Regions from separate parts of the Bacillus sp. NEAU-Y102 genome, predicted to be linked through region 1. Evidence: riboswitches for the same ligand, from Rfam matches in the RefSeq annotation. Region 1 holds a riboswitch; the other holds the start of a gene.
The links. A riboswitch is a leader RNA that binds a small molecule or an ion and turns the genes downstream of it on or off. The one in region 1 is predicted to bind magnesium.
Positions count from the first base shown of each region.

Region 1 (15,875 bases):
ATATTAAATCTGTAGAGGATTTAAAAGGGAAAAAAGTAGGAGTACAAACAGGATCTATTCAAGAAGAGAAAGCAGCAGAATTTAAAAAACAAGTAGATTTCCAAGTTGAGGGACGTGACCGTATACCAGAAATCGTACAAGAAATTAAAGCTGGTCGTTTTGACGCTGCAATTATAGAAGACACAGTTGCTAAAAATTATTTAGAGAAAATGAAAGATTTAAAAGGAATTGAAATTAAAGAAGCGCCAGAAGAAGTTGGAGCAGCAATTGCCCTTCCGAAAAATAGTGATAAAACAGCTGAATTTAATAAAGTAATTAAAAAAATGCAAGAAAATGGAGAAATGGATAAATTAGTGAAGAAATGGTTTGGCAGCGAAAAATAAGCTGCCTTTCACTTTTCTTTGAGGGGAATGAAAAGGATGAACTTAGATTTTTCGGCGATTACGCCTTCGATACCATATATACTAAAAGGTTTAGAAGTTACTTTGAAAATTGTAGCAGTATCAGCTTTAGCAGGATTTATTTTAGGAACATTATTAGCACTTTGTAAAATTGCTAGAATACGAGCGTTAAATATAGCAGCAGATTTTTATACATCAATTTTTCGTGGTACACCACTTGTATTGCAATTAATGATTATTTATTTCGGCGTCCCGCAAATAATTGGTTATGAAATACCAGCATTCTTAGCAGCTGTACTTGCATTTAGCTTGAATTCAGGTGCATACATGTCAGAAGTGATTCGTGCTGGTATTCAAGCAGTTGATAAAGGACAAACAGAAGCAGCGATGGCTTTAGGGATACCGTACGGAAAAATGATGAGAAATATTATTTTCCCTCAAGCATTAAAAAATATATTACCAGCTCTTGTGAACGAATTTGCGACACTTACGAAAGAATCGGCTGTAGTAACAGTAATAGGCGCGACTGATTTAATGCGTCGTGCTTACATCGTAGGCGGTGAGACATTTAAATATCTTGAACCATTACTTTTTGTTGGACTGATTTATTATATGTTAGTCATTATTCTTACATTAGTCGGGAAGGCAGTTGAAGGGAGAATGAAGAAAAGTGATTAAAATTGAAAACCTTCATAAATCATTTGGTAAAAACGAAGTATTAAAAGGAATTACAACAACGATTGAAAAAGGGGAAGTAGTTGCAATTATAGGACCTTCTGGATCAGGAAAATCAACATTTTTACGTTGTATGAATATGTTAGAAGCACCAACGGATGGTCACATTTGGATTGGAACGGAAGAAGTAACGAATCCGAAAACGAATGTTATGCATGTTCGTGAAAATGTCGGTATGGTATTTCAGCATTTTCACTTATTTCCTCATATGACTGTATTAGAAAATATTACGTATGCTCCTATCAATGTAAAAGGGGTAACGAAGCAAGAAGCTGAAAAGAAAGCGGAGAAACTTTTAGAAAAGGTTGGATTAGTAGATAAAAAAGATACGTATCCGAATCGTCTTTCGGGAGGACAAAAGCAACGTGTAGCAATTGCAAGAGCGTTAGCGATGGAACCGGAAGTTATGTTATTTGATGAACCGACATCGGCGCTAGATCCAGAGATGGTGAAAGAAGTGTTAGAAGTTATGAAATCGTTAGTTACGACAGGAATGACGATGGCTATCGTTACACATGAAATGGGCTTTGCAAAAGAAGTGGCAGATCGTGTTCTTTTCTTGGACGGAGGAAAGCTTGTAGAAGATAGTGTGCCAGAAGAATTTTTTGCAGCGCCGAAAAGTGAACGTGCGCAACAATTTTTACAAAAAATATTGTAATATGAAAAGGTTATGTGAATAATAAGTAGAAAAGGATGACATTGTGTCATCCTTTTTTTATACTAACTGTAAATACGTTTATACATATAGGAGTAATGATATGTTTAAAATTGGATATCGTACAGTAAAAACAGCAATTGGGACAGGCGCGGCAGTTTTTATTGCTCAGTTATTAGGATTAGAATTTTATAGTTCAGCGGGTATTTTAGTTATATTGTGTGTACAAAATACGAAACGTAAATCACTGCAAGTATCAATACATCGTTTTTTAGCTTGTATATTATCAATGGTGTTCGCGTTTTGTATTTTTGAAACAATTGGATATACACCACTAGCAATTAGTGTATTATTACTTACATTTATTCCGACTGCAGTTATGCTCAAAATTCAAGAGGGTATTGTCACGAGCTCAGTTATTGTTATGCACCTGTATTCATTGAAGCAAATTACATGGCTTATAGTTGGAAATGAAATTGCTATATTAACGATAGGGATTAGCGTGGCTCTATTAGTGAATATGTATATGCCGAGTAGTGAAAATAAGCTAAAAGAGTATCAAGATAAAATAGAGAGTAATTTTAAAACGATTTTGTTTGAAATGGTTGTGTATTTACGAAATCGAGAAAGTAGTTGGAGTGGAGCAGAACTCATTGAAACCGAGAATATGTTAAATGAGGCAAGAGATTTATCGTTTAAAAAACTTGAGAATGCATTTATGCGAGAAGATGATTATTACTATCGTTATTTTAATATGCGTATGCAACAATTCGAAATTTTAGAGCGAATGATACCACTAGCAGCTTCTTTATCGTGGACATATGAACAAGCTGACATGATTGCAGATGTTGTTGAAAACATTGGTAATGCTATTAGCCCTGAGAGTACTGGCGTTATTTCCTTAAGGCAGCTTCAAGAAATGAGGGGATTATTTAGAGACATGCCATTGCCAGCTACACGCGAAGAATTTGAGATACGTGCGAAACTTGTTCAACTTGTGTATGAAATGGAACAATATTTACTCATTAAAAGTCGCTTTAAGGGAAAGGATAATATAAAAGAACTTATATAGAAGGTAGGAATTATCTATGCCGTATCTTCTCACTATCATATTATGTCTTTCTTTATCGCCGTTTTGGCCTCTTGGGGATAATCCGCGTGCCGGAGATCCTTTTATTATTGTAAATAAAGCAACGAATAAATTAGCTTACATTGACGATGGAAAGATTCAAAAAGTTTTTCCAGTAGCGACAGGGAAAACGAATGAATTAACTCCAGAAGGAACTTTTGATGTTGTAATGAAAGCGAAGGACCCGTATTACATTGCGAAGAATATTCCGGGTGGATCGCCAAAAAATCCACTTGGGTCAAGGTGGATTGGGTTTAATGCAAGAGGAACTGATGGAAGTAAATATGGAATACATGGAACAAATCAACCGAGTTCAATTGGAAAGTATATTTCACAAGGGTGTATAAGAATGAAGAAAAACGATGTGGAATATTTATTTGATCGTATTCCAATTGGAACGAAAGTATGGATTGTGAAATCGAAAAAATCATTTCAGCAATTGGCAAAAGAAAAAGGAGCCGTTGCATATGAAAAAGCCAACGAAAAGGTTGGCTTTTTCTATTATAATAAGTTGTCTTGACATGTGTACATAACCGTGCGTTAATGAGAGTATAGAAAGATAAAATTAGATAAAGGGGTTGCTCATATGTATTTGAATCCAAAACTTTCGTATATGCAGTTTTTTATGGGATTTCTATTTATTATTACATTCATATTGGCAACTTTTAATATATGTTCTTATCTTGTAGCGATTATATGTATGGCATTACTTAATCTAACTTTTGTTATTGGGGCATTTCAGCAGAAACAATATACAAGTTTTGTAATAGCACTTGTAATGTCATTTTCCTTTAGTATTGTAGCGATTGTGTTTTATATAAAATAAACCATCTCGATGTCGAGATGGTTTATTTTTTCATGTGTAAAAGTAAAAAAAGGACGAACACATCGCCCTTTTTACCAAAACATACTCGCGCCAGCAAGTAATGTTGTTACAAGCATAGAAATTAGCATCACATAAACCATAATTTTTTGAGCTTTTTTATGCATCGTTATACCTCCTTGCAAATCAGTACAATTTCATTGTAACGAGAAATGAAATTATGGACAAGGGGAGATTGAGGACAAAATTCGGGAGGGGATTGCAAAATATAACAGGAAATTTGAGTGTGTATAGAGAATATAGTTAAAGGATATATTGTTAATTTTTAGTTGGGCAAGCTGAAGAATGGAGATACGATGATGAAAATATACGAAACAGATCGTTTATACTTAAGGGAAATTGATGAGTCGTATGCTGAAACAGTTCTTCAATATTACGACAGAAATCGTGAATTTTTAAAAGCTTGGGAAGAGTATAGACCGGATGATTTTTTTACGCTAGATTATCAAAAGAAAAAGTTGCAAAAGGATAGAAAAGAGTTCGAAGACGGGAAAATCATCAGACTATGGATTTTTAAAAAGGGTGATGATACAAAAATAATTGGGTGTATTTCATTTAATTTAATCGTTCGTGGCATTTATCAATCTTGTGTACTCGGTTATAAATTAGATAAAGCAGAGTTAAACAAAGGGTATACGACAGAAGCACTTAGAAAAGCAATTCAAGTTGCTTTTGAGGAATTTCAGTTACATCGTATAGAAGCTCCGATTATGCCTCGTAATTTAGCATCTATACAAGTGGTGACGAAGATAGGTTTTCAATATGAAGGCGTGTCTAGGAAGATGTTAATGGTAAATGGCGTGTGGGAGGATCATATGCGCTGGGTATTGTTAAATGAGTAATAGAAAGCAGATGGTTATCTAGACATGTAAACCATCTGTTTTTTGTCTTGTATTTCGAAACTTTTGCGAAATTCTGTTATAATTAGTAGTGTTACATACATAATGGTAGTGCAGGAGGCGCAGTCTTATGATTAATCAAGAACGTTTAGTAAATGAATTTATGGAATTAGTACAAGTAGATTCTGAAACGAAATTTGAAGCAGAAATCTGCAAAGTATTAACGAAGAAATTTACAGATTTAGGTGTAGAAGTATTTGAAGATGACACAATGGCTGTAACTGGTCATGGTGCAGGCAACTTAATTTGTACTTTACCAGCAACAAAAGATGGTGTTGATACAATTTACTTTACTTCTCATATGGATACAGTAGTTCCTGGTAATGGAATTAAGCCTTCTATTAAAGATGGATATATCGTATCAGATGGTACAACAATTTTAGGTGCGGATGATAAAGCTGGATTAGCATCAATGTTCGAAGCAATCCGTGTTTTAAAAGAGAAAAATATCCCTCACGGTAAAATTGAATTTATTATTACAGTCGGAGAAGAATCAGGTCTTGTTGGTGCAAAAGCTTTAGATCGTGAGCGTATTACAGCGAAATATGGCTACGCATTAGATAGCGATGGAAAAGTTGGTGAAATCGTTGTTGCAGCTCCAACACAAGCGAAAGTGAACGCAATTATTCGCGGGAAAACAGCTCACGCTGGTGTAGCGCCGGAGAAAGGTGTATCTGCAATTACTATCGCAGCGAAAGCAATTGCGAAGATGCCACTTGGTCGCATTGACTCTGAAACGACTGCAAATATTGGACGTTTTGAAGGTGGTACACAAACGAATATCGTTTGCGATCATGTACAAATCTTTGCAGAAGCTCGTTCGTTAATCAATGAGAAAATGGAAGCACAAGTTGCGAAAATGAAAGAAGCATTTGAAACAACTGCAAAAGAAATGGGCGGTCATGCAGACGTTGAAGTAAACGTTATGTACCCAGGATTTAAATTTGCTGATGGCGATCACGTTGTAGAAGTTGCAAAACGTGCAGCTGAAAAAATTGGTCGTACACCTTCTCTTCACCAAAGTGGTGGCGGAAGTGATGCAAACGTAATTGCAGGACACGGTATTCCAACAGTTAACTTGGCAGTTGGTTATGAAGAAATTCATACAACAAACGAGAAGATTCCTGTTGAAGAGTTAGCAAAAACAGCAGAATTAGTTGTTGCAATTATTGAAGAAGTAGCGAAGTAATGGAATAGAAAAAGCGTGTAAATCAATTGTGATTTACACGCTTTTTATTTTGACTCGATTGCTTTGACAAGACGTATAAGCCAATATAAGAAAAACTATGGAAGTATATACGTTGTTGCTATATGTACTAGACGAGGGAATAATCCTAACGTATTCATATTGAAAATCGGAAGTAGTAAATAATTAATTGCAATGATTAATATAACTACAAGGAATGTATAGTTGAGTTTGGCCCGCTATTTGCCGGGCAGTAAGCCCCCCACCTCAAAATTCAGCGAAAGCAAAGAAGTTAGGTGGGGATCGGGCTGCTTGTAAAAGTCCAATTGGTGAGGGCTAATAATCAGTGGGGGATGAATAACCCCCCCACTGATTAAAGTTTCACTTTATTAGTTGATTTCATCATAATCAGCCCCTTTCACATATATATCCTCTTTATATCGATTATAAAAAAGAACAAGTAATTATTATAACTATTGTGCAAAATTTGATATAATAAAAGAACGAACGTTCTGATCAGGGGGTGAGTACTATGCGAGAAATGTATCCGAAAAATGGTCGTGTTATTTTACATGTAGATATGAATTGCTTTTTCGCATCTGTTGAAATTGCTCATGATCCATCATTACAAGGAAAGCCATTAGCGGTTGCTGGAAATGAAAAAGAGAGAAAAGGAATTATAATAACATGTAGTTATGAGGCGAGAGAATACGGAATACGTACGACGATGCCCCTTTGGGAAGCGAAAAGATTATGCCCGCAATTAGTTGTAAGGCGTCCTAATTTCACATTATATCGCGAAGCTTCATTTCAAATGTTTCAAGTCCTTTCCCGTTTTACAGAAAAGATACAACCAGTCTCAATAGATGAAGGATATTTAGATATTACAGATTGCTATGCACTTGGTTCGCCTCTTGAAATAGCAAAGATGATGCAACAAGCACTATTAACAGAGTTACAGCTTCCGTGTAGTATCGGAATCGCTCCAAATCTTTTCCTAGCAAAAACAGCTTCTGATATGAAAAAACCTCTCGGTATTACCGTGCTTCGAAAACGTGATATTCCAGAAATGATTTGGCCACTTCCAGTTGAAGCAATGCATGGGATTGGAGAAAAAACAGCTGAAAAATTAAATGAAATTCATATACATACAATTGAACAGTTAGCGAAGGGAGACGAGCATATCATTCGCGCTAAAATTGGCAAGCACGGTATTGATTTACAAAAGCGTGCAAAAGGTACGGATGATAGGGAAGTGGATCCGAGTCAAATGGGCCAACATAAAAGTGTCGGTAACTCGATGACTTTTTCAAAGGATATGGATGAAGAGAAAGAATTACTTGATATGTTAGAACGGTTATCAAAATCAGTGAGTAAAAGATTACAAAAGCGAACCCTTGTCAGCTATAATATTCAAATTATGATTAAATACCATGATAGGCGAACAGTAACACGGAGTAAGCAATTGAAAAATGCGATTTGGGAAGAACGTGATATTTTTCAAGCAGCATCCCGTTTATGGAAGCAACATTGGGATGGTGATTCCGTTCGTTTACTAGGTGTTACAGCTACTGAAATAGAGTGGAAGACAGAATCGGTGAAACAATTAGATTTGTTTTCATTTGAAGAGGATGCGAAAAAAGAACCACTACTTGCTGTCATTGATCAAATTAATGATAAGTATGGAACACCGATTTTACAACGAGGTAGTCAACTACTACGTAAGCAAGAGAAGTCGTTTCAACAAAAGTTAGAAAATAAGTTTATGTAGAAGGTGTCATGAAGTAGTAAAATCATGACACCTTTCATTTTTAACTTGCTTCTAAATCTAATGAAGTTTTCCAACCAGCTGCAGTAACGCCAGATTCTAATAGCATTCTACTTACTATTTTTTCAATTAAGATAGCCGCATTTGTCTTGCAATGTAATGTAGCCTGTATACACACCTTTCGATTAGAATCTACGTCTTCGCTATACAACTCTTTTAAACCGAGCCCTTCTGTACTTACCATATGCATAAGTAAAAAACGAATATGTGCTTCATTTTCTTCTGAACAAGTAAGGGAAAGTAAGTAGTTTGTTTGTTCTGGTGATTCTTTTTTTGATTTTTTATTCATAAAAAGAGCAATTGGGCGAAGGAGTATATTTGCTAGTAACACGCCGGCTGTACCTAATATAGCTGCAACGAGGAAACCGGCGCCTGTAAGAGTACCGACAGCAGCTGCACACCATAAAGTAGCTGCCGTATTTAGCCCTCTAATACTAAAACCATCGCGGATAATAACGCCACCCCCTAAAAAGCCAATGCCACTAACGACTTGAGCAGCAATGCGGGATGGGCTAGCATCATGATCAAGCATGACGGATAATAAAACAAATATACAGGCACCAAGTGATACGAGAGCATTTGTCCGTAACCCAGCCATTCTGTGTCTCCATTGTCTTTCCATTCCAATGCAAGCTCCTACAATAATTGCTATAACTAATCTGAATACAATGTCGTACCATACCATCATGGTCACCTCCATATATAAATATGTGTTATGTCTTTTAGAATGAGCGGGGAATATCCACTCATTCTTATTTTTACAACCAGCTACGAAACTTTTTAATATAAAGCTTTTTTAGGAATTGTGTTAAAAAAGCGTAGCCTAATAGTATTCCTACTAACCAAGGAAAGTAGTTAAGTGGCAATGCTTGTAAACCAACGGCTGCACCAAGTGGTGAGAATGGAATATAAATCCCGATTGCCATAATAAGAGCGGTTAATAAAACGACTGGTGTTGATGCAGTGCTTTGAATAAATGGAATCTTTTGTGTTCTTATCATGTGAACAATTAAAGTTTGTGTTAACAATCCAACGACAAACCAACCGGACTGGAATAATGATTGCTCGCTCGGTGTATTTGCACCAAATACATTCCACATGACTACGTATGTGATAATATCAAATACGGAACTAATTGGGCCGATACAAATAATGAAGTTTCGTAAGTTTGCAGTATCCCATTTTCGTGGTTTTTCTAGAAACTCTTTATCCATTTTGTCCCATGGAATAGAAAGTTGTGAAATATCATAAAGTAAGTTTTGAATTAAAAGATGAATGGCAAGCATCGGTAAAAAAGGAATGAAAGCACTTGCTACTAACACGCTAAACACATTACCGAAGTTAGAGCTAGCTGTCATCTTAATATATTTTAAAATATTTCCGAATGTAGTACGTCCTTCTAAAATACCTGCTTCTAATATAGTTAAACTTTTTTCGAGTAGAATAATATCGGAAGCTTCTTTCGCAATATCAGTAGCAGTATTAACAGATATTCCGACATCAGCTTCACGTAATGCTACAGCATCGTTAATGCCGTCTCCCATGTAACCTACAGTGTGTCCATTTCCTTGTAATGCGTGTATAATACGAGATTTTTGCATTGGATTAAGCTTCGCAAATACAGTCGTTTCTTCAGCAAGTTTTGCTAATGCTTTATCTGGTAAAGAATCAATCTCGTAACCGAGGATTGGTTCGCCGATATCTAATCCAACTTCTTTACAAACCTTCCTTGTAACAATTTCGTTATCGCCAGTTAAAATTTTCACTTGTACACCATGTTTTTGTAATGCTTGAATTGCAGCTGCTGCAGATGGTTTCGGTGGATCTAAAAAGCCGATATATCCACTGAGAATCATATCTGTTTCGTCTTTTACTGCGTACTCTTTATTATTTATTCTTCTATCTTTTTTATAAGCCACAGCAATAACCCGCATACCTTCACTATTTAATGTCTCACTTAGTTTTTTGACATTTGAACGTATTTCCTCGGTGAGTGGAACGACTTTTTCATCCACTTCGGTGTAATTACAAATTGATAAAATTTCTTCTACGGCACCTTTACAAACCATTGTATGTTCACCTGAAATATCTTTTACGATGACTGACATACGCCGGCGGGCGAAATCGAATGGAATTTCATCTAGCTTTTGAAAAGCTGATGGATTAAATTTATTGTTTTCCTCTGTATGCTTAATAACAGCTTTATCTATTAAATTTTTCAATCCAGTTTGATAGAAACTATTTAAATAGGCAAATTGTAAGACGCGATTGCATTCATTTCCCTTGGGATCTAAGTGACGAACAAGGACAACTTTATCTTCTGTTAAAGTTCCGGTTTTATCTGTACAAAGAATGTTCATAGCACCTAAGTTTTGAATAGAATTTAGCTGTTTTACAATTACTTTTTGTTTAGACATGTTAACGGCACCTTTAGCTAAATTAGCAGTTACAATCATTGGTAACATTTCAGGTGTAAGACCAACAGCGACGGCAATAGCGAAGAAGAAAGCTTCTTGCCAATCTCCTTTTGTGAATCCATTAATGAGAAGGACAATAGGCGCCATAATAAGCATGAATGTAATTAAGAGCCAGCTTACTTTGTTTACACCTTTATCAAAGCTTGTTTCTACACGCTTTCCAATTACCTTATTTGCTAAAGAGCCGAAATACGTATCGGTACTTGTTGAGATGACAACAGCTTTTGCGCTACCACTTACAATATTTGTTCCCATGAAGCAAAGGTTTTCCATATCGAGTGGATTGTAATTTTTTTTCATGTTTTTCGGTAAGATATGCTTATTTTCTGTATGGTAGCAGTGTTCGTATTTTTCTACAGGAAGTGCTTCCCCTGTCAAAGAAGATTGATTAACAAATAAATCTTTAGCGGATACAACACGCACATCAGCTGGAACGATATCACCAGCTGAAAGGGAAATAATATCGCCAGGTACAAGTTCCTCAATTGGAATTTCTGTTGTGTAATTTCGGTTTAAATTCTTTACATTTTTTGTTTCATGTACAAATCCATTTATTCTAAATACGCTCGCAGTTGTTCGAACCATAGCTTTTAACTTATCGGCAGCTTTTTGAGAACGAAATTCTTGGGAAAACCGAATCGTTGCACTAAGTAGGACCATTACAGATACGACAATCGTTCCTTGCATATCATCTGTGAAAAAGGAGAGTGCTCCAAGAGCTAATAAAACGAAAATAAATGGATTTTTAAATGCCAATAGAAATTGAATGTACCACGGCGCCATTTTATTATGAGCTATTTCGTTCGGACCATATAAAGAAAGTCTACGAGCCACTTCTTGTTTAGATAATCCATCTTGTGTTGTTTCTAGAAGTTTTAACGCAGAGATTACATCTTGTGTTGCAACCTCCACTAATAATTCGTTATTTGTTTTCATGCTATCTTGCTCATAAGCATGCTTTGTTTCTTGTCTTTGTAAATTAAACATCGGTAGTTCCTCCTCTGTCATGAAGGAGGAAACAATCTGTTACCTAACTATTTGAAATGGTGAGGAACAGTTTCTTTCCTACCTACATGATGAAATATGAATGTAAAACGTATGGGTATCTGGGCCGAATCATCAATTGCCAACTGTTCCTCACCTCCGTACAATTTAGTAGTTTCTGAATATGCTATGTTTGTTTCATAGTAAGGTGCATATAGACGTAAAAAGACCTTTACTCAAAACGAGTAAAGGTCTGAATTCGCAGTTAAAAGAGTCCACAACAAAGACTGTTAGTAGACATAAATAAAAACAGTTTTTGTGTATGACAAAATACATGCACCTCTCCCTCGTTGAGTTTTAGCACTGTATAGCATAGGTACTGAAACCAGCTACGTTAAAAAAGGCCTTCATTCCGACCTTTCCTGTTGACCCATTGGCGTCTCTCGACATTTTTGGGCAGCAGCGTTTCTCTATACAGGAGCCTCACCTAACAGAGACCATATTCAATTACATGTTGAATGTTAGCACTGTAAAATCGTAGTGTCAATATCTTTTTTATCTATGTTTTTAAAATATTAAACGGATTTATAATAGATATGTGGGATGAAATGCATGATATTGATTATGAATAATATGGAAAATAAATATTTTTATAAAAGGGGAATTTGTAATGGTACCACAAAATTTTATTATAAATATTGAGAATCAAAAATGGTTGTTTAATGAGCAGGAAGATTTATGTTCACACGGAGAAATATATTTAAATGTGGATGGAACGATTATTACGCGGACAGGTATGGATGAGGAATGGGGAATAAGTGAATCAGCTTTAGCTTTGTTACGAACTTTAGATAAAGAATATATTTGTGATATTGAAAATGAAGAGGGGGTTATTTTGCACGGATGTGGCACTATGCTAATGTTAGGATGCCCAATTTCAATTCATTGGACTATAAACCATATAGGTAAAAATGTGATTTTAAAGGACTTTGTCAAAGTTATTTCTACTGATCAAAAGGCTATATACTATGAAGGGCTTCATATAGAATTGAATGAAAATGAATATAGAAAACAAATTGTTTCTTTTGCACTACAAGCAAAAGAATTATTTAATAAATCAAGTGAAAAGATAATTTTAAATGAGCTTGAGCGAAGTATGTATACCGACTTTTGGACGGAATATGATCATTTGTTAAATAAGTATAAATAAAAAAGCACTGTAACCAGTGCTTTTTTATTATAGATTACGAGATTGTAGGGTTTTCAAAAATAACAATCTCTGAACTGTTTGTAGTTGAAACGCGTTGGGCGTAATATGTTAAAGCTGAAGAAATATATGCTGGTAACGTATCATTTGTATGTGATGTTGTATATTCATGGATTAATTCCTTTAAAGTTGTCCATTCTAATTGTGCTGGGTGATCAGACACGAAAGAACTTACCCAGCGATCAAATGAAGATGAAAAATCAGTTTGTAAACGAAATACTTCTTTCATAATAAAACGCTCCCTTAAAATGTAGTATAATTATTTTACCACAAAAAAACGAACGATTGGTAAATTTTTTAAGTATAATGTTCGTGTTATATAGTTGTCTAGATGATTGGTTATGTAAATTCGATTTGCCATTTGAAATAACATTCCGTAAGATGAGAGATAGAGTATATTTAGAGCTGGAGGAAAGAAAGTGGAATTTGTATTTTTAGGAACTGGTGCAGGTGTTCCTTCAAAAGGAAGGAACGTTTCAGCAATTGCTTTACAATTGTTAGAAGAACGAGGACAGACTTGGTTATTTGATTGTGGCGAGGCCACGCAACATCAAATATTACATACATCGGTACGTCCGCGCCGCATTGAAAAAATATTTATTACGCATTTACATGGCGATCATATTTTTGGATTGCCTGGTTTATTAGGTAGCCGTTCATTTCAAGGAGGAACTACGCCTTTAACGGTGTATGGACCGAAAGGAATTAAACAATTTATTGAAGTGGCATTATCGGTAAGTACGACACATGTGAAATATCCACTTGAAGTTGTGGAGATAACAGAAGAAGGTACCGTATTTGAAGATAATGAATTTTATGTAGAAACGAAAAGATTGTCACACGGTATAGAATGTTTTGGATATCGTATTGTAGAGAAAGATATACAAGGTGCTCTTTTAGTTGATCAATTGCTTGAGATGGGTGTGAAACCAGGTCCAATCTTTAAACGTTTAAAAGATGGAGAAGTAGTTGAATTAGAGGATGGCACGATATTAAATGGAAATGAGTTTATCGGCCCACCTCAAAAAGGAAGAATTATTACTATCTTAGGTGATACGCGATATTGCGAAGCGAGTAGGGAGCTTGCGCAAGATGCAGATGTACTTGTCCATGAAGCGACTTTCGCAGCAGAAGATGAGCAACAAGCGCATGATTATTTTCATTCCACATCTAAGCAAGCTGCGAGCATTGCACTTCAGGCAAATGCGAAGCGATTAATCTTAACTCACATTAGTTCTCGCTATCAAGGAGATACATATAAGGAATTATTGAAAGAGGCAAGAGAGTTGTTTTCTAATACAGAAATAGCGACAGATTTGAAATCATTCCCAGTAGAAAAATGATAATTTTGTAAAAAATGGTAACAACAGGTTGCCATTTTTTTATGTCTAAAAAAATTTAAAAATAAAACTGTTATTATTTTATGCTTATACTTGGATGATACAGAAAATTAGAATGGTTTGAATATATACGATAAAAATACGAAATAATGATTATTTAGAAAAACTGTTATATAAGTCAGATGACATACAAGTGATACAAATAGCAGGAATGGACTTTTATTCAGAACTTTTAAAATTCAACAAAAGTAAGCGTTTTATAAAAAACAAGCTATAATGAGGGCAGATTATAATTTATGATAAGTCACATGCTTTTTAGTTATTATCGTAACAAGTGAAGTTGACTAAACCATGAGAGAGTAACATGAGAATTATAATAGGAAAGATATCACTTGTTTATGCTATGCTTGCAATGGCTTCTGTGTTAAACTTTGGATTGCTACCAGACTTTATTGTGGATTATCTTATATCATTTTTTTAATGAAAATAATACTAAGATTCTTATGTATTATGATAACTGGTATTATTTCAGGTTATATTGGATTACTTTTATTCAAAAATTATCCAATTCATACAGCAGAACAAATTCGTGGTACAACTGGAAAAGCGACAGATGTAGCAGCTTAATAGAATAGTAGAATAAATTTTTTTCATAGAGGTTTAGGGGGAGTTATGATGAAGTATCGCTCAGTATTTGATATTATCGGTCCAGTTATGATTGGACCATCAAGTTCACATACAGCAGGCGCGGCAAGAATGGGGCAAGTTGCTCGCCAGCTGTTTCGTCATGAACCAGAAAGAGTAAGCATTTCGTTATATGGATCATTTGCAAAGACGTATCGAGGGCATGGTACGGATGTAGCACTAATCGGTGGAATATTGGGATTTGAAACAGATGACTTACGTATTCCAGAGGCGCTAGAAATAGCAAAAGAGCGCGGAATTGAAGTGGAATTCATTGAAGAAGATGCCAATGCACCTCACCCAAATACAGCAAGAATTCGTTTGTATAAAGGTGAAGAAGAAATTGAAGTTGTTGCTTGCTCAATTGGTGGCGGTAAAATTGAAGTTGTAGAATTAAACGGATTCGATCTTCAATTATCAGGCACAAGTCCAGCACTACTTATTGTAAATAACGATCGCTTTGGTGCTATTGCAGCGGTGGCTTCAATCCTTGCTACACACGAGATTAACATTAGTACAATGAGTGTTTCTCGTAAAGAAAAAGGGAGAAGAGCGCTTATGGTTATTGAAACAGATGAATTATTAGCAGATGAAGTGATTGAAGAAATAAAAGCGCAACAAAATATTTGTCAAGTAACTATTATGGATTAATTGCAGGGGGGACACACCATGTTTCGGAACGCAGCGGAACTAGTGGCGCAAGCTAAAGAACAAAATGTAAAAATCGCAGAAATTATGATTCAATGTGAAATGGAAACAAGACGTATTTCACGTGAAGAAGTAATTGCTGGTATGGAAAAGAACTTAGTCGTGATGGAACAAGCAGTAGAACGTGGTATTCGCGGCGTGAAATCACCAACTGGTTTAACTGGTGGAGATGCTGTAAAAGTTCAAGCGTATATGAAGAGTGGAAAAGGCTTATCTGGAGATACGATTTTGGATGCAGTAAGCAAAGCTGTTGCAACAAATGAAGTAAACGCAGCGATGGGAATTATTTGTGCAACACCAACAGCAGGGTCTGCTGGAACAGTGCCAGGTGTACTATTTGCACTAAGAGAAAAATTGCAGCCTACACGTGAAGAAATGATTGAGTTCTTATTTACAGCAGGAGCTTTCGGTATGGTTGTTGCGAATAATGCTTGTATTTCTGGTGCGGCAGGAGGATGCCAAGCTGAAGTTGGTTCAGCAAGTGGAATGGCGGCTGCAGCTGCAGTTGAGATGGCTGGTGGAACACAAGATCAAGCAGCTACAGCGATGGCAATTTCATTAAAGAACATGCTTGGTTTAGTGTGCGATCCTGTTGCAGGACTTGTAGAAGTGCCTTGTGTAAAACGTAATGCAGCAGGAGCTGCGAATGCGATGATTTCAGCAGATTTAGCATTAGCTGGTGTAACGAGTACAATTCCA
Region 1 is NZ_JBTWFK010000001.1:1,062,447-1,078,321, reverse strand. It holds gene ACYFX0_RS05340 (transporter substrate-binding domain-containing protein) at 1-383, shown strand, start outside; gene ACYFX0_RS05335 (amino acid ABC transporter permease) at 420-1,079, shown strand; gene ACYFX0_RS05330 (amino acid ABC transporter ATP-binding protein) at 1,072-1,794, shown strand; gene ACYFX0_RS05325 (aromatic acid exporter family protein) at 1,895-2,863, shown strand; gene ACYFX0_RS05320 (L,D-transpeptidase) at 2,880-3,440, shown strand; gene ACYFX0_RS05315 (DUF3894 domain-containing protein) at 3,507-3,746, shown strand; gene prli42 (stressosome-associated protein Prli42) at 3,818-3,910, opposite strand; gene ACYFX0_RS05305 (GNAT family N-acetyltransferase) at 4,100-4,645, shown strand; gene ACYFX0_RS05300 (tripeptidase T) at 4,773-5,891, shown strand; gene ACYFX0_RS05295 (DNA polymerase IV) at 6,421-7,659, shown strand; gene ACYFX0_RS05290 (MgtC/SapB family protein) at 7,700-8,401, opposite strand; gene mgtA (magnesium-translocating P-type ATPase) at 8,475-11,180, opposite strand; M-box (ykoK) riboswitch at 11,512-11,679, opposite strand; gene ACYFX0_RS05280 (hypothetical protein) at 11,848-12,387, shown strand; gene ACYFX0_RS05275 (DUF3932 family protein) at 12,422-12,673, opposite strand; gene rnz (ribonuclease Z) at 12,864-13,787, shown strand; gene sdaAB (L-serine ammonia-lyase, iron-sulfur-dependent subunit beta) at 14,460-15,119, shown strand; gene sdaAA (L-serine ammonia-lyase, iron-sulfur-dependent, subunit alpha) at 15,138-15,875, shown strand, end outside.

Region 2 (15,875 bases), on a different contig from region 1:
TTGGTGTAAAAGTAATCTTTGCAAGAAAACGTAAATCGTTAACGTTACAAGATAATATGTACGTTGCAAACGTATACTCATTTACGAAACAAGAAACGAATGAAATTTCATTATCTCGCAATCATATCGATGAAAATGATCGTGTATTAATCATCGATGACTTTTTAGCAAACGGTCAGGCTGCTTTAGGTTTAATGAGTTTAGTAGAGCAAGCTGGAGCGAGTATTGCAGGAATTGGAATTGTTATTGAAAAAGCATTTCAAGATGGAGGAAAGAAGCTTCGTGAACAAGGCGTTCGTGTTGAATCACTAGCAGAAATTGCATCACTTGATAACGGCACAGTTACATTTGTACAGCATGAAACTGCGGAGGTGAAATAAGCAATGAAGCAGCATCCATTTAAAATTGCATCGCTTGGTATGCAGCATATGCTTGCTATGTATGCTGGCGCAATTATCGTACCGCTTATTGTAGGCGGCGGACTTGGTTTAAATCAAAAAGAGTTAACATACTTAGTCTCAATTGATTTATTAATGTGCGGCGTTGCGACAATTTTACAAGCATTATCAAATCGCTTTTTCGGTATTGGACTCCCAGTTGTACTTGGTTGTACATTTACAGCGGTTGGGCCGATGATTGCAATTGGAAAACAATACGGTGTGTCTTCTATCTATGGGGCAATTATTGCTGCCGGGTTATTCGTTGTTATTTTTGCGAAATTATTTGGAAAGCTTGTAAAACTGTTTCCACCAGTTGTAACAGGGTCTGTCGTTACAGTAATTGGAGTTACACTTGTTCCAGCCGCTATTAATGATATGGCTGGTGGAGTAGGAAGCAAAGATTTCGGAAGTCTTGAAAACTTAGCGTTAGCATTTGGAGTGTTATTATTTATCATCATTATGTATCGTTTCTTTGATGGGTTTATCCGTTCAATTTCTATTCTATTAGGTTTGTTGTTCGGTACTATCGTTGCAGCATTTATGGGGAAAGTAAGCTTGCAAGCAGTTGGAGAGGCGGATTGGTTCCATGGTATTCAGCCATTTTACTTCGGTACACCAACATTTGAATTAACACCAATTATTACAATGATTCTCGTTGCTTGTGTAGGGATTGTAGAAGCAACAGGTGTATACTTTGCATTATCTGATATTTGCAATAAAAAAATCGGTGAAAAAGAATTAACAAAAGGGTATCGTGCAGAAGGATTAGCGATGGTGTTAGGTGGTATTTTTAACGCGTTCCCATATACAACATACTCTCAAAACGTAGGACTTGTTCAATTAACTGGAGTAAGAAATCGCGTTATTATTTATACTTGCGGTGGTATGTTAATCGCTCTTGGGTTTATTCCGAAAATTGCAGCTATCACAACAATTATTCCGAAGTCAGTACTTGGCGGTGCTATGCTCGCAATGTTTGGTATGGTTATGGCATATGGTATTAAAATGTTAAGTAGCGTTGACTTTGGAAGACAAGAAAACTTATTAATCGTTGCATGTTCTGTTGGAATTGGGCTTGGCGTAACAGTCGTTCCTACATTATTCTCACAACTTCCAGAAAGCATTCGTATTTTAACAGATAACGGAATTGTACTTGGAAGTGCATCAGCAGTATTGTTAAATATCGTATTTAATATGGTGCCGCAGCGCAAAGTGAAAGTAAAAGAAGAGCCGGTGTCTATGCAAAGTGCAGTAAGAGAAGCGTAAAAAAGCAAGGTCTCGTTATGAGACCTTGCTTTTCTTTTTAAGTGGCATCATTTTCCCGTAAGTACCAAGACGCCAAATGTACTCAAGTGGCCCGTATTGGTAATGTGAAAGCCACCAGCGGCTAATAAAGATTTGTAACGTGTAGAAACCGACGCAGAATAGTGGTCCAACCCATAATGGAGCAAGATAATCATTTTTGAATAGTAGCCCAAATACAAGTAATGTAACAATTGTATGTGAGATGTAATTCGTTAACGCCATTCGTCCAACGTATTGGAATGGACGTAATACTGTTTGCCATTTTTCTTTTTGTAATAAACGCATTAACGTGACAATGTAGAAGATGAACAATGTCTTTCCGCTTATCATCGTAATACCCATAAGTGAAAATGGTGTGTATGGTTGATTGTTCATAAAGAAGTAAACCATAATAAACCACATCGGTAATGTTAAAATGAACATAATGATTTGCCATTTTTTAAGTTTTGGATCTAATTCCTTAGCACGGCGGAAAATGTCTTTTTTACCGGCATATAATCCGAGTAAAAACAATCCTAGTGTTTCAGGAAGCATAATAAGACTGTTACTTATTGCTTCAGAATAGAAAGAATAGAATCTGTCTGTAATTTGTAAGCCCCAGTTTTCTAACGGCATAATGGCTATGGAAAGGCCTAGTTCATCTACTGGCAATAATAACATGACAAGAGAACCTAATAATGTGAACAATTGCATGAAACTTAATAGTACAATTGACCATATTAAAATAGTACGTGTCTTTCTTTTGTAAAATAAAAATAAGAAAAACCCGGTAATTGCATAAGTATGTAAAATGTCACCGTCCCATAAAAGAACGTAATGTAAGAACCCAAATAATAATAAGATAAGTAAGCGGCGAACAAACAAAGTTTTTGGACGATCGGTCTTCGCCTCAGCACGATTCATAAAAATATAAAAACCTAATCCGAATAAAAACGAAAAAATTGTATAAAATTTCGTTTGAATAAACATATCGTAAAATAGGCGAATATAGCTGTCTATCCCTTCGTAAATTCCTGTAATATCACGTGAGTCAACCCCGGCAATAATTGGCCAGTTAACAAGAAAAATACCTAATACAGCTATTCCTCTAATAATATCGATGGAATGTATCCTCTCGCCTTGTGAAATGTTTTGTGTCATTATTTTCCTCCTTGTTAAGTAATTCCCTTTTATTATACAAAATGTAAAGAAGAGGGTATATAGGTAATTTCCAATTTTTAAAACTGTTAAGATGCGTATTATGAGATATAATAAGAGTGCACAACAAGTTTTAACCTTCTTCAAAACAGGCAGTAAAGCTCCTTCCTATAAGGGGCTTTCTTTATGAAAAGTGTTGATAATGATTCTCTTTAATGATAAACTGTATTCAAAAGTGATAATCATTATCAAAAAAGGTTGGTGCGTAAGTATGGTATATGCATTAGTAGCAGGTACAGTCGTTGTATATGCAGTTATTACAAAGTATGTTTTAAATGGAGTAGGAACAGCAAAATGAGTGATATGACATAAAATCCCTTTCATTTGTAAAAAGAATGAAAGGGATTTTTTATTTTTAATGAGAATATGCTGAAAATTTAGTATGATAGTAAAGTGAAACTGTAATCAATGGGTAGGTGTAACTCTCACTGGTTATGAGCTCGCAAATAGCAGGGAAAAGTATATACATCTTGGATAAAGGGGAACAAGGGGATGACAAACATAGTACAGACAAACGGTATGAGAAAACTTGTTTGTTTTTATGAAGAGTGGCAAAAACACGGCGATGCAGAGAATAGTTTAAAGTTGTTTGAGGTGATTCAAAAATATAAACAAGAACAGCTTATGATAGCGTTCTGCGGTCACTTCTCTGCAGGGAAATCAACGATGATGAATCATCTATATAAAGCACAGTTGTTACCAACAAGTCCAATTCCGACAAGCGCTAACGTCGTTAAAATTGAAAAGGGATTTGATCGTGTTGTTGTAACGATTAAATCTGGAGAACAGTACGAATATGATGGTGCATATTCAGCGGAAGAATTAAAACAAATTTGTAAAGACGGTGATGAAGTAATTGGTGTTCATATTTATCGGAATGATGCGCCAATTCCTGAGGGTGTTATGTTAGTTGATACACCAGGGATTGATTCAACAGATGATGCCCATCAATTAGCGACAGAATCAACGCTGCATCTAGCAGACGTAATTTTTTATATGATGGATTATAATCACGTCCAATCGGAAGTGAATTTACAATTTGTTAAAGAATTGAAACAACGTAATAAAACGGTTTATCTCGTTGTAAATCAAATAGATAAACATAAAGAAAATGAATTATCGTTTGAGGATTATAAAGATAGTGTAAAACAATCGTTCTCTAACTGGGATATTGAAGTAGATGGAGTTTATTATACGTCATTAAGAATGATGAACCATCCACATAATGAAATTGGAAGCTTAGAAACATTAATTACATCTATTATGAAAGAAAAAGAGCAGTATGTAAGAGATGGAATGGAGCGAGAAACAGAATATTTAATGGGGGAACATTTCTCGTTTATTCTTTCTGAAAATGAAAAAGCTCTTTTGACATATGAGGAAGAGTTAGCATCACCGCTTTCGATTTCAGAAATAGTTGAAAAGAAAGAAGAGCTAACGGAAATTAAACATCGCGAGGCTAGTAAAGAATCTCATGTGAGAAACGAATTTATAAAAGGTTTACAAGCTATATTAGATAACGCGTATTTAATGCCATTTGAAATGAGAGAATTGGCAAATGCATATTTAGAAACGAAATTAACAAAGTTTAAAGTTGGTTTGCTATTTGCAAAAGGAAAGACGGAGCAAGAAAAACAAAGACGTGTAGAGGCGTTTTATTCTGCCCTTCAAAAGACTGTTGAAACGCAACTTGATTTTCATGTGAAAGAATTTATTGTGGCCTTCTTAAAAGAAGAAGGATTGTTCACGGAGGAAATTGGGAAAGACATATATGCTTTAGAAATTGCTTTTGGACCAGAAATGTTAGCTGAAGTCATTAAACAAGGTGCAGGTTTCACAGGTGATTACTTACTTCTTTATACAGCGGATGTAGCGAATGAACTGAAGAAACGTTATTTTACAAAAGCTCAGCAAATTTTTGATAAAAGTGCAGTCGTTTTAAAGCAAAAGGTGAAGGAAGCAGTTGCTCGTATGGAACAAGAGATTGAAAAATATACGATGTTGCAAACGGCAAAAGAGACGGAATTACAATACAGTAACAATTTAGAGACATATGAAAGTTATTTACAAAATATTTGGCGCGAGCGTGTTGCTACACCAGAAGGATTGCAAATAGAGGAGATATTGCAACGTGAAAAACAAATTGTTAGTGAGAAATTTACACTACAAGAGCAGGAGATTGTAAATGATAACGGGGCGGCTCATGAAGAAGAGATAAAAGGAACAGCAGTTTTAAATATTCAGCGTATATTAGAGAAAGTGAAGAAAGCTGAAATGATATTAGAGCCATTGCCAGCGCTGAAACATGTACAGCAAGAGGTAATAGAAAAAAGGCGTCGTGTGGAAACGAAACAATTTACAGTAGCGTTATTCGGAGCTTTTAGTGCTGGGAAATCATCATTTGCCAATGCCTTACTAGGTGAGAAGGTACTTCCTGTATCACCAAATCCGACGACGGCAACGATTAATCAAATTTTGCCGGTTACAGAGGAAAAACCACACGGAACAGTAATGGTTCAATTCAAATCAAAGCAAGCTTTATTAGAAGATATGAAAGCTGTTTATAAGCTGTTTCATTATGAGATTACTACGTTAGATGAGGCGTTAGCACAAATTGATAAAGTTATGAAATATCCTTCACCAACTGGGAAGCAAAAAACAACATTTAGCTTTTTACGAGCGGTACAAAAAGGGTATGATGCAGTTTCTACTTATTTAGGAGAACAAGTACAAGTTACATTAGAAGAGTTCTCTGATTATGTAGCGAACGAAGAAAAATCATGCTTCGTTGAGTATATGGAGCTTTATTATGATTGTGCTTTAACAAGGCAGGGAGTAGCGCTTGTAGACACACCTGGAGCGGATTCTATTAATGCTCGCCATACGGATGTTGCATTCCAGTATATTAAAAACGCAGATGCTATTTTATTTGTAACATATTATAACCATGTATTCTCTCGTGCGGATCGTGAATTTTTAATTCAGCTTGGTCGTGTAAAGGATACTTTTGCTCTTGATAAAATGTTCTTCTTAATTAATGCGGCGGATTTAGCAGAGTCTGAAGAAGAACTTGAAATGGTAAAAGGTTATATCGCAGATCAGCTACTGCAATACGGTATTAGAAATCCGCGTTTATTTGCAATTTCAAGTTTATGTGCGCTTGAAGAGAAACAAGGAAAGAGTGTTGAAAAAGAGAAGTATGGTATTTTACAAAACTCTGGAATTACTAAGTTTGAGGAATCATTTACGTCCTTTATGATGAGAGATTTAATGCTTGTTTCTGTGCATGCTCTATACGGTGCGTTGCAAGGGGCAGATCAGCTTTTAGTAAACATGATAAATGGTGCAAAGCAGGGGAATGAAGAGAAAGAGAAGCAAACGAAAAAATATGAAGCAGAGCGTGATCAACTACTTCATATCATTTCATCATATAGTGTACTTGCTGAAGAACAGGCGATGCAAAATGAAGTGAAAGAGTTGCTTTATTACGTGCAACAGCGTCTATTCCTACGTTATAACGATGTGTTTACTGAATTTATTAATCCGGCGTCACTTCGAACGGATGGAAATGTGAAAACACAATTGCAACAGTGTGTTATGGAATTAGTAGCATTTATTCAGCATGATTTATTACAAGAAATGCGTGCGACATCATTACGTCTTGAAAAATGGATAGACGAAGCGATGAAGCGTGCAAAGGACGAAATTGTAGTGAACTGTAAAGTAGAAAATCAATCAATTTCTATGAATGGAACAGTGGAGTATGAATATAAAGATATTACACATAAAGAACCGTTCCCTTCAGTTGAAATAAAAGATTTCAAAAAAGCACTGGCACATTTTAAAAATGAAAAAAGCTTTTTTGAAAAAAATGATAAAGCATTCATGCAAGAAGAGGCTAAAGTTGTATTAGAACCTTTCGTATCAAACTATGTAGCTGATGAAAAAGATTTATTTGTTCATCATTATAAGCAAGAGTGGGATTTGAAATGGAACTTATTCCAAAAAGTAATGCAGCAAGATGTGATGAATTATTATGAAAGTATATTATTTGCATTGGCTGAAACGATTGATGTATCTCTATATGAGCAAAGTAAAGAACAATTGCACAAGCAGTTAGTAGAGATTGAAAAAGAAATTTATGTTATATAGTCGTTATGAGAAAAAGATTCGTTCAATTTTCTTTTGCAGTACAGTATCTAAAGATTTTACAAATCCAGCAAATTCATCGGTAGAAATCATATGAGTAAGAACGAGTCGTCTGCCGTCTGGTGTTTCACCGCATAAGACGAATGAAGAAAATTCATATGTTTTATTTTCTACTACTAATTTTGGATAGGAATACGTGTCGCTTTTCTTCTTCTTTCCATCAATAGAGATGACGTTGCATTTTTTCTCATTGTTGTCCATGATGAACCCCTCCTTTCTATTACTTATGGTAGACAAGGAGGGTTTAGAACAATAGAGAAAGGGGAATTTTTTATGGGTGTAGTAATAGAGCATATTTCGAAAGAAGAAGCTATACCGAAGTCTTTATTGCTACTTGCTGATCCAAGTGAACGGCAAATAGCTACATATGTACAAAGAGGATTAACATACGTAGCAAAGCAAGAGGGTAGCGTTATCGGTGTATATGTTCTTTTGGAAACAAGGCCAAAGACGATGGAAATCATGAATATTGCGGTTGCAGAGCATGTGCAAGGAAAAGGGATTGGAAAGAAGCTAGTAAGTCATGCTGTAGAAACTGCTAAAGGATATGGTATGTCAAAACTGGAAGTTGGTACAGGCAATTCTAGTGTTTCACAACTTGCTTTATATCAAAAATGTGGATTTCGTATTTTTTCTATTGATTTTGATTACTTTTCGAAGCATTATGAAGAAGAGATTATTGAAAATGGCATTGTATGCCGTGATATGATTCGGCTTGCAATGGAATTGAATTAGAACGTATAACTTATTTAGGGGGAAGAGAAGATGGAAGTACATAAAGCAATTACAGCACATTCTCGTAAACAAAATGAAAGTGTAAAAGCATGTTTACAATTAGATGCGCAGCGTGAAGCAGCTATTGAAGCAGCCGTATCTCTTGCGTCAAATGGGAAAGAATTTTCGGTTGATGTCATTAATGTTGTAACAAAGCAAATTAATGATCTTGCAAAAAATGGTGTTACCTTGCAGCGTAAATATGTTACAGAAGAAATGGTTATGGAGTATGTAAGTCGTTTACAAGAGAAAGAAGGTCGTTAAAGATGATAGTTACAGTCGAATGGTTACGTGAGCATATAGAAGATGAGAACGTCCGTGTAATCGATTGTCGTTTTGATTTAGCGAATCCTAATTGGGGTAGAGAAAAGTATGAAGAAGAACATATTCCTCATGCTTTATATTTTGATTTGAATTTAGATTTATCAAGTCCTATAGTAGAGCATGGTGGCCGCCACCCGTTGCCAAGCATTGAAGAGTTTGCGGACAAGCTTTCGGAGGTTGGTATTGATGAACATACGACAGTAATTGCGTATGACAGTCAAGCTGGTGCAAATGCTGCTCGTTTATGGTGGTTATGTAACTATGTAGGACATGAGAAAGTATATATATTAGATGGTGGTTTCCCGGTTTGGAAAGAGAATGGACTACCGACAACAACGGAAATTCCTGTTGTTATACGAAAAACATTCAAAACAAACATACAAGATCATATGCTTGTATCGATGGAAACAGTAAGAGAGAATATCCAGGCAGGTGCAGATGTTACGTTAATTGATTCAAGAGAGCCAAAACGTTATGCTGGTGTAGAGGAACTTGTCGATCATAAAGCAGGACATATTCCGACAGCAGCAAACTATTTTTGGAAGGATGGAATGTTGCAATCAGGACAATTTAAGAATGAAGCTGAGCAACAAGGACGATTCCAAAATCTGTCGAAAGATAAGGAAACCATTGTATATTGTGGTTCTGGTGTTACGGCATGTCCAAATATCATTGCGTTAAAATTGGCTGGATTCCAAAATGTTAAATTGTATGCGGGTAGCTGGAGTGATTGGATTTCTTATCCAGAAAATCAAATTGCAAAAGAAGAAGATTAATCACTTGCATGCAAAAATAATTTGTATTAAAATAAGGTCACAAGCAAGAGATTGCTCGAAAAACTTTGTATTTTACACATTGGAAACAATGTGATAATATAACGACAAGTAAATAATACATCCTGCGGTGTACGTAACTTATTTATGTCTAAAACCGATGTTAGTTATACGGAAGCTCAATATTTAGCGACCATCATCAAGCCTTCCTTGTGGAGGAAGATGTACGGTAACTGTGAGGGCATCCACCTGCGAGTAGCGGGTTTTTGGACATTTACGAGGAGCGGCACGTGCGGGGGTCTTATTTCAACTAACCTTATATAAAATTCCTACGGTGTACGTAGCTTATGCATGTCTTAAACCAATAAGTTTAATATGGAAGTTCAATATTTAAATGTAGCTAACATGCCATCTTTTTAAGAAGGAAGTTACAAACATTTGTGAGAGCATCCACCTGTGAGAGCAGGTTTATGGACATCTAGAGAGAACGGCATATGTGGGGCTATATAAAAACCTTACGTTTTATACGTAAGGTTTTTTTGTTGCATAGATATATCAATATTATCTTGATTCACCTGTGAAGTTTCCGTAATAAATGTAGCACTTTCTGTCTTCATCAATCTCTCTTGAATCCAAGGAGAATTCCATAGACATGCCGTCTCGCTGAATATATATAATATCTGAATGAAGAGATGGTAAAATTTCTTCGTAGTTCCATACATCTTGACTATCTACTAAGCTTGAACTCGTTTCACTTAGTTCTCTAATTTCAAAACCGATGTGGGAGTATGTAGGGTCTGAAGGGTCATTGGCGAAAACTTCTTTTTGAATATAAATAACTGCTGTTCCGTCTGGATCAACCGAAGTTGCAGTGACAACATAAGTATTTTTCTCTTTAATAAAATATTCACAAGTCATGCGTGCGATAATTTCAGAATTAGAAATATTGGCGTAGTTCCATAAAGCAGGATACCCTTTCGTTCCATCATTAAGTCGATATTCTAAGCGCATTTTATCCCTCTTCTTCCTTTTTCTTCTACTTTATCATGTCATCCTATATAATAGGAATAGAATTTAAAAAGGGGAGTGCGAAGGTGACAAAAACGAAATGGCTAGTAGGTGGTGTCGTAACGTCTTTAATGACTGGCACTTTATTTGGTTGCGCACAAGATCTTCCCCCAAAACCGAATGATAATAGTTGTTCTGATTGGGATTGGGATGATGAACTTGGGGTATGGCAGTGTGATGATAGTAGTTCAGGTTATCGTGGGCATTATTTCTATGGTGGGCGATACTATCAAAATAAATCCACTTTTAAAAATTCATCGGCGTTTAAATCGTATCAATCGTCTGCTGAATTTAAAGGTGGAATTGGAAGCGGTTCAAAGGGAGGATTTGGGGGCTAAAATATGTCGCAATACATAAGGGATCGAAAAGATTTTTATTTAAAATATCCGAATTTTTGGTCGGATTTATATGAATGTGAATATAGTTTGTTTCATGTTTTTTCTATAACAAATCAGACTTTGGAACAATTACACTTAGCGACTGAACGAATGGGTAAAATATTTTTTAAGACTGCTAGACTTTTGCGAAATTTAAGTGACGAACAGCTTCTTGAGCTTGGTTTTCCTCCTGCGAGCTTATCATTCATTAGAATGAAAGGATTATATCCTGAATCTGTTATTTCACGATTTGATTTCGTTATAACGGTTGATAACCAAATTAAAATGCTTGAGTTTAATAGTGATACACCAACTTTTATTATGGAATGCTTTCAAATGAATGGAAAAGTTTGTGAAAACCTAGGTTATGATGATCCAAACTCGGATCAAGAACGATTACTATCTTCTGGTGTTACGAAAGCTGTAATGGAAGCGACAAAGGGATTAGACAATCCAAATGTTGTTTTTACAGCACATCATGAACATATTGAGGATTGGAATACGACTATGTATTTAAGTCAGTTATGCCATGTTGAAAATAAAGTAGTGCCAATGTCAGAACTTAGAATTACGAAAGGTGCTCTAGTTGATAAAGATGGGGCGAAGATTGATGTTTTATATCGCCAAACATATCCGATAGAAGATTTAATTGAGGATCAAGATCCTGAAACAGGAGATTTGATAGGTGTGGAACTGCTGCAACTTGTAAAAGCCGGAAAGCTTTTTATAATAAATCCTTTGTCAGCATTTTTACTTCAGCCAAAATCAATTCAGTGTCTTATTTGGGGGTTAGCAGAAGAAGAGGTCTTTTATACAAACGAGGAACAACAGTGGATTAAAGAATATATGTTACCTACATATTTAGAACCAGATTTATTTTTAGGAAAAGGTTCTTTCGTTCAAAAACCTTCATTTGGTAGAGAAGGAGATACAATTACGATTCGCGATAAGGATGAAAATATTATGCTTCAAAATGCACATCAAACGTATAAAACTTCACTGCCGATATTTCAAAAGTATATAGAACTTCCAGTCGTATCCTTGGAAACAGAAAAAGGGATGGAGAAACTGTCGTATGTGTTTGGTTCTTTTTTAATTGCTGGAAAAGCGAGTAGTATCGGTATTCGCGCGGGAGAAAAGATTACAGGAAATGAATCGTACTATTTACCGGTAGGTATAAAAAGGAGGGGGAAAAATGATTAATTTTTTATCATATTTAGCAGTAACACTCGGACTTTTATGTATTGGTCTGTTCTTGATGGAAGTGACAACGAAAGTTAAGGAATTTAAGTTAATGGCTCAAGGGAATAAGGCGGTAAGCTATGTGCTTGGAGGACGATTACTTGGGTTAGCTATTGTTTTATATTCGACAGCAGCTAATTCAATTTCACTTCTTGATATGATTTCGTGGGGAGCAGTTGGGATTTTGGCTCAAATTATCGTTTTTTATTTAGCTGAGTGGCTTACACCACGCTTTAATATAAACAAAAGTCTTGAAGAAGATAATCAAGCAGTCGGTCTTTTTCTTATGTTTTTATCGCTTTCAATTGGGATTGTAATTGCTGGCTGTATAACTTATTAAAAACTTTACGTTTAAACGTAAAGTTTTTTATTTTATTCCGCTATTTGCCGGGCAGCCCGATTGGTGAGGGCTAATAATCAGTGGGGGATGAACAAAACCCCACTGATTAAAGTTTCACTTTATATATGTTAGTTTGCCATACCTTTTGAAAAAATTGTAGGCTACGGTTGACATCTATTTTAAATAAGAGTAACATTTTCAATGTAATGAAAATAAGTCTCTGTTAGGTGAGGCTCCTGTATAGAGAAATGCTACTGCCCAAAAATGTCGAGAGACGCCAATGGGTCAACAGGAATGATCGAATTAAGGTTTTTCTTAACGTAGCTGGTAATGTACCTATGCTATACAGTGCTAAAACTCGGCGAGGGAGAGGTCCGTAGATTTCTAATTATATTAGAAATCGTTTATTTGTGTATGTAATGGCCACTACTCTCTTAAGGGTAGGGGTCTTTTTTGTTACCAAGCTATGAGTAATTTCATAGTATAAACTATAAAATTAAACGAGGAGGTGAGGAGCATGTCAAATTCTGACTCGGTTCCGTTACCCATATACTTCAAATCAAAAATATATGATGTAGGCAGGAAACGATTTGTTCCTCCCTCTATATTTATCACAATGTAGCGTTTATAAAGCGCTAGACACTTTCACAGTAAAGTGGATAAATTGAGAAACAAAGCGTTTCTTCCTATGTTGTAAAGGAGGAGACGATAATATGTTATATGCAAACAAAACTGTGGGTAACACGTCATATAAACTAAGTAAAAAATCAATAAAAGAACAAACAATGCTTCAAAAAAATAAAGATTTATTAATTGAAATTGCAACAAGAGATGTAAAATCTGTATTTGCATATTTTAAAACAACAAGAGACGGACTATCAATGAAAGAGGCACAAAAACGTATTCAAGTATATGGCCGAAATGAACTAACTTCAAAAAGAGCACTTCTTGCAGAAGTAATGATGAAGCTTGGTGGCATGATCCCAGGTTTTTCAAAACAACGTGTGTGTGATGAATTACAACGTGAAACGATTACTGTATCTAGAGTAGAATGTTCTAGTAGTACAGGGCTAAATAGTGAACTGAAAATGATGGAGATACCAGTGCAAGAACTTGTACCTGGAGATATGATTTTTCTTTCGGCTGGAGATGCTGTGCCAGCTGATGTACGTATTATTTATGCAGATGATTTATTAGTAAATGAGTCTGTGTTAACGGGAAACGAAGCGAGTATAGAGAAGTTTGAAAGCTGCTATCACCTTGAACGTAAACGATTTATCCCATTAAAACGGATGAAAGATTATAATCCACTTGAGCTTGAAAATGTATGTTTTAAAGGTTCGCATATTGTTAGTGGAAATGCAAAGGCTGTCGTTGTTTCTACTGGAAAAAATACGTATTCAGGCATATTGCATACTTGTTGTAGTAGGATGTCTTAATGTGTTAATGGTGCTAAATATACAAAAACCATGTATAATAGACAAAGTTGAGCAAAAACGTAGAATGGTAATCTATTTATATAACCTTACGTGATAACGTGAGGTTATTATTTTTTTAATAGGAGAGGAATTATGAAAAAAGTATTATTAGTTGATGGTATGGCACTATTATTTCGTGCTTTTTACGCAACAAGTGTCTACGGACAATTTATGAAACGACAAGATGGAACCCCTACAAACGGGATTCATGGTTATATGAAACACTTGTTAACAGCTACGCAAGCGATCGAACCAACACATATCGTTACATGCTGGGATATGGGAAGTACGACATTTAGAACAGAATCGTTCTCGAATTATAAAGCAAATCGTGCAGCGCCACCAGAAGAATTAATTCCTCAATTTGATTTAGTGCAAGAAATGACTGCGAAATTATCCATTCCAGTTATCGGTATGAAAGGCTACGAAGCCGATGATTGTATCGGTACGCTTGCAAAACAATATTGCAATGAAGCTGAAGTTTATATTTTAACTGGTGATACAGATTTACTTCAACTTGTTGATAAGAACGTTACAGTTATGCTTCTGCGTAAAGGAATTGGAAATTACGAATATTACACACCGGAGAAAATTATGGAAGAAAAAGGTGTAGAGCCGTGGCAAATCGTCCATGCAAAAGCTTTCATGGGAGATACAAGTGATAATTATCCAGGTGTAAAAGGTATCGGTGAAAAAACAGCGTATAAGCTTATTCAAGAGCACGGAACAGTATCCGCTGTACTAGAAAATGTAGAATCATTAACGAAAGCGCAGCGTACGAAGATTGAAAGTGATTTAGAGAACTTAAATATTTCGTTGCAATTAGCACAAATTCACTGTGAAGTTCCAATTTCATGTTCACTAGAAGAGGGACTACACACAATGGATGAAGAAAAACTTAAATTTGTTTGTGAAGAAATGAATTGGGGAAGACCTGAAATATTAATAAATATGCTATAAATAGTTTAGAAAGAGGGATGTTGCATAAGTCGAACTTTGACTTATGCAACACCTTCTTTTTGTTTTTGTAAACAGTATTATAGTAAATAAAATTATGTCGAAATCAATTTTAAATATATAAATGTTTCGACAAGATATAATGATAAAAGTTGATGGAAATAGTAATTTTTATAATGAAGTGAATTAATTTCAACATAGTTTTAGAGAGTCTTTTTTTCGTGTTCACAAAGTTGTCAGAAAATAAACGGAATTTTCATATGAAGTTCAAATAGAATTCACAACAATCAATTATTATAAGGACACACAGATAATTCTTTATCTTTTATATAAACCATCCCCCAAGGAGGACAATGAAAATGAGAAAAAAAGTGAGAAAATCTTTTAAACAATTATTAATTGAAAATAAACAATCACTATTAAATAATAAAGAAAATATGAAAGAAATTGAAGAAAGAATTGAGAAACGACATGTAGCATATAGTGGTGCCAGTAATTAAATAAAATAAAAAAGATAGCCTATATAGGCTATCTTTTTTATTTTATATTGAAAAAACGCTATTCATCTCTTTAATTTTGTAAATATGCAAGATATTTTTATAGTGTTTTTCTATCAATATTACTCATTTTTCGAGGTTGAAATTGGTATATACCAATTTTCGAGATTTACTATTCATAATATTACAAAAAATGTTACAATACACTCAAATTTATACTATAAAATCATTTTAATATGAAAAATTGGAATGAAAAGAAAGGAGAGGAATATGAATAAAGATGTCGCTTTGAAATGATTAGTATCATTTCATTAGGAGTTGATGTAAAAAGATGAAGAGATACGAAGAATTGGACTCTATAAGAGGGATTTCTTCATTAGTAGTAATGATTGGTCATCATTTAATGATTTTTTCAGCATTTCAAAATTACAGTTATGAAGATAATAAACCATTTGTTATGTATCTATTAAAAGAAACACCTGCTCGTCTAATTTTTAGTAGTGGTAACGAATCTGTTATTATCTTTTTTGTTTTGAGCGGATTTGTTTTGTATGAATCTATTGAAAAAAACTATAGTAGCTATGGGTCATACCTTTTAAAACGTATATGCAGAATATATATTCCTTATATTGTGGCAATAATTATAGCGATTATATGCCAGACTACAATTAGTGAATATGGTATTTCTTATTTAAGTGAATGGTTTAATCGCTCATGGACGATTGAAAGTTCTTCAAGCTTAATCGCACAACATATTTTATTGGTTGGGAAATATAATATAGATGCATATAACGGTGTGATTTGGTCGCTTGTCCATGAAATGCGAATATCAATAATTTTCCCGTTAATTTTGATGATTTGCTTACGAAAAACGTTAAGGGGTTCATTACTATT
Region 2 is NZ_JBTWFK010000005.1:410,672-426,546, reverse strand. It holds gene ACYFX0_RS16095 (xanthine phosphoribosyltransferase) at 1-380, shown strand, start outside; gene pbuX (xanthine permease PbuX) at 384-1,706, shown strand; gene ACYFX0_RS16085 (DUF418 domain-containing protein) at 1,722-2,885, opposite strand; gene ACYFX0_RS16080 (hypothetical protein) at 3,085-3,240, shown strand; gene ACYFX0_RS16075 (dynamin family protein) at 3,435-7,094, shown strand; gene ACYFX0_RS16070 (DUF3931 domain-containing protein) at 7,098-7,352, opposite strand; gene ACYFX0_RS16065 (GNAT family N-acetyltransferase) at 7,425-7,886, shown strand; gene ACYFX0_RS16060 (YpbS family protein) at 7,917-8,189, shown strand; gene ACYFX0_RS16055 (sulfurtransferase) at 8,192-9,025, shown strand; RNA gene ssrS (6S RNA) at 9,142-9,324, shown strand; RNA gene ssrS (6S RNA) at 9,346-9,529, shown strand; gene ACYFX0_RS16040 (hypothetical protein) at 9,584-10,033, opposite strand; gene ACYFX0_RS16035 (hypothetical protein) at 10,117-10,428, shown strand; gene ACYFX0_RS16030 (glutathionylspermidine synthase family protein) at 10,432-11,670, shown strand; gene ACYFX0_RS16025 (DUF350 domain-containing protein) at 11,663-12,049, shown strand; M-box (ykoK) riboswitch at 12,262-12,427, shown strand; gene ACYFX0_RS16020 (P-type ATPase) at 12,763-13,488, shown strand; gene ACYFX0_RS16015 (5'-3' exonuclease) at 13,621-14,487, shown strand; gene ACYFX0_RS16010 (FbpB family small basic protein) at 14,844-14,984, shown strand; gene ACYFX0_RS16005 (acyltransferase family protein) at 15,313-15,875, shown strand, end outside.
Region 2: it holds a riboswitch for magnesium, as region 1 does, so the genes downstream of both, ACYFX0_RS16020 (P-type ATPase) here and mgtA (magnesium-translocating P-type ATPase) in region 1, are expected to answer to the same signal.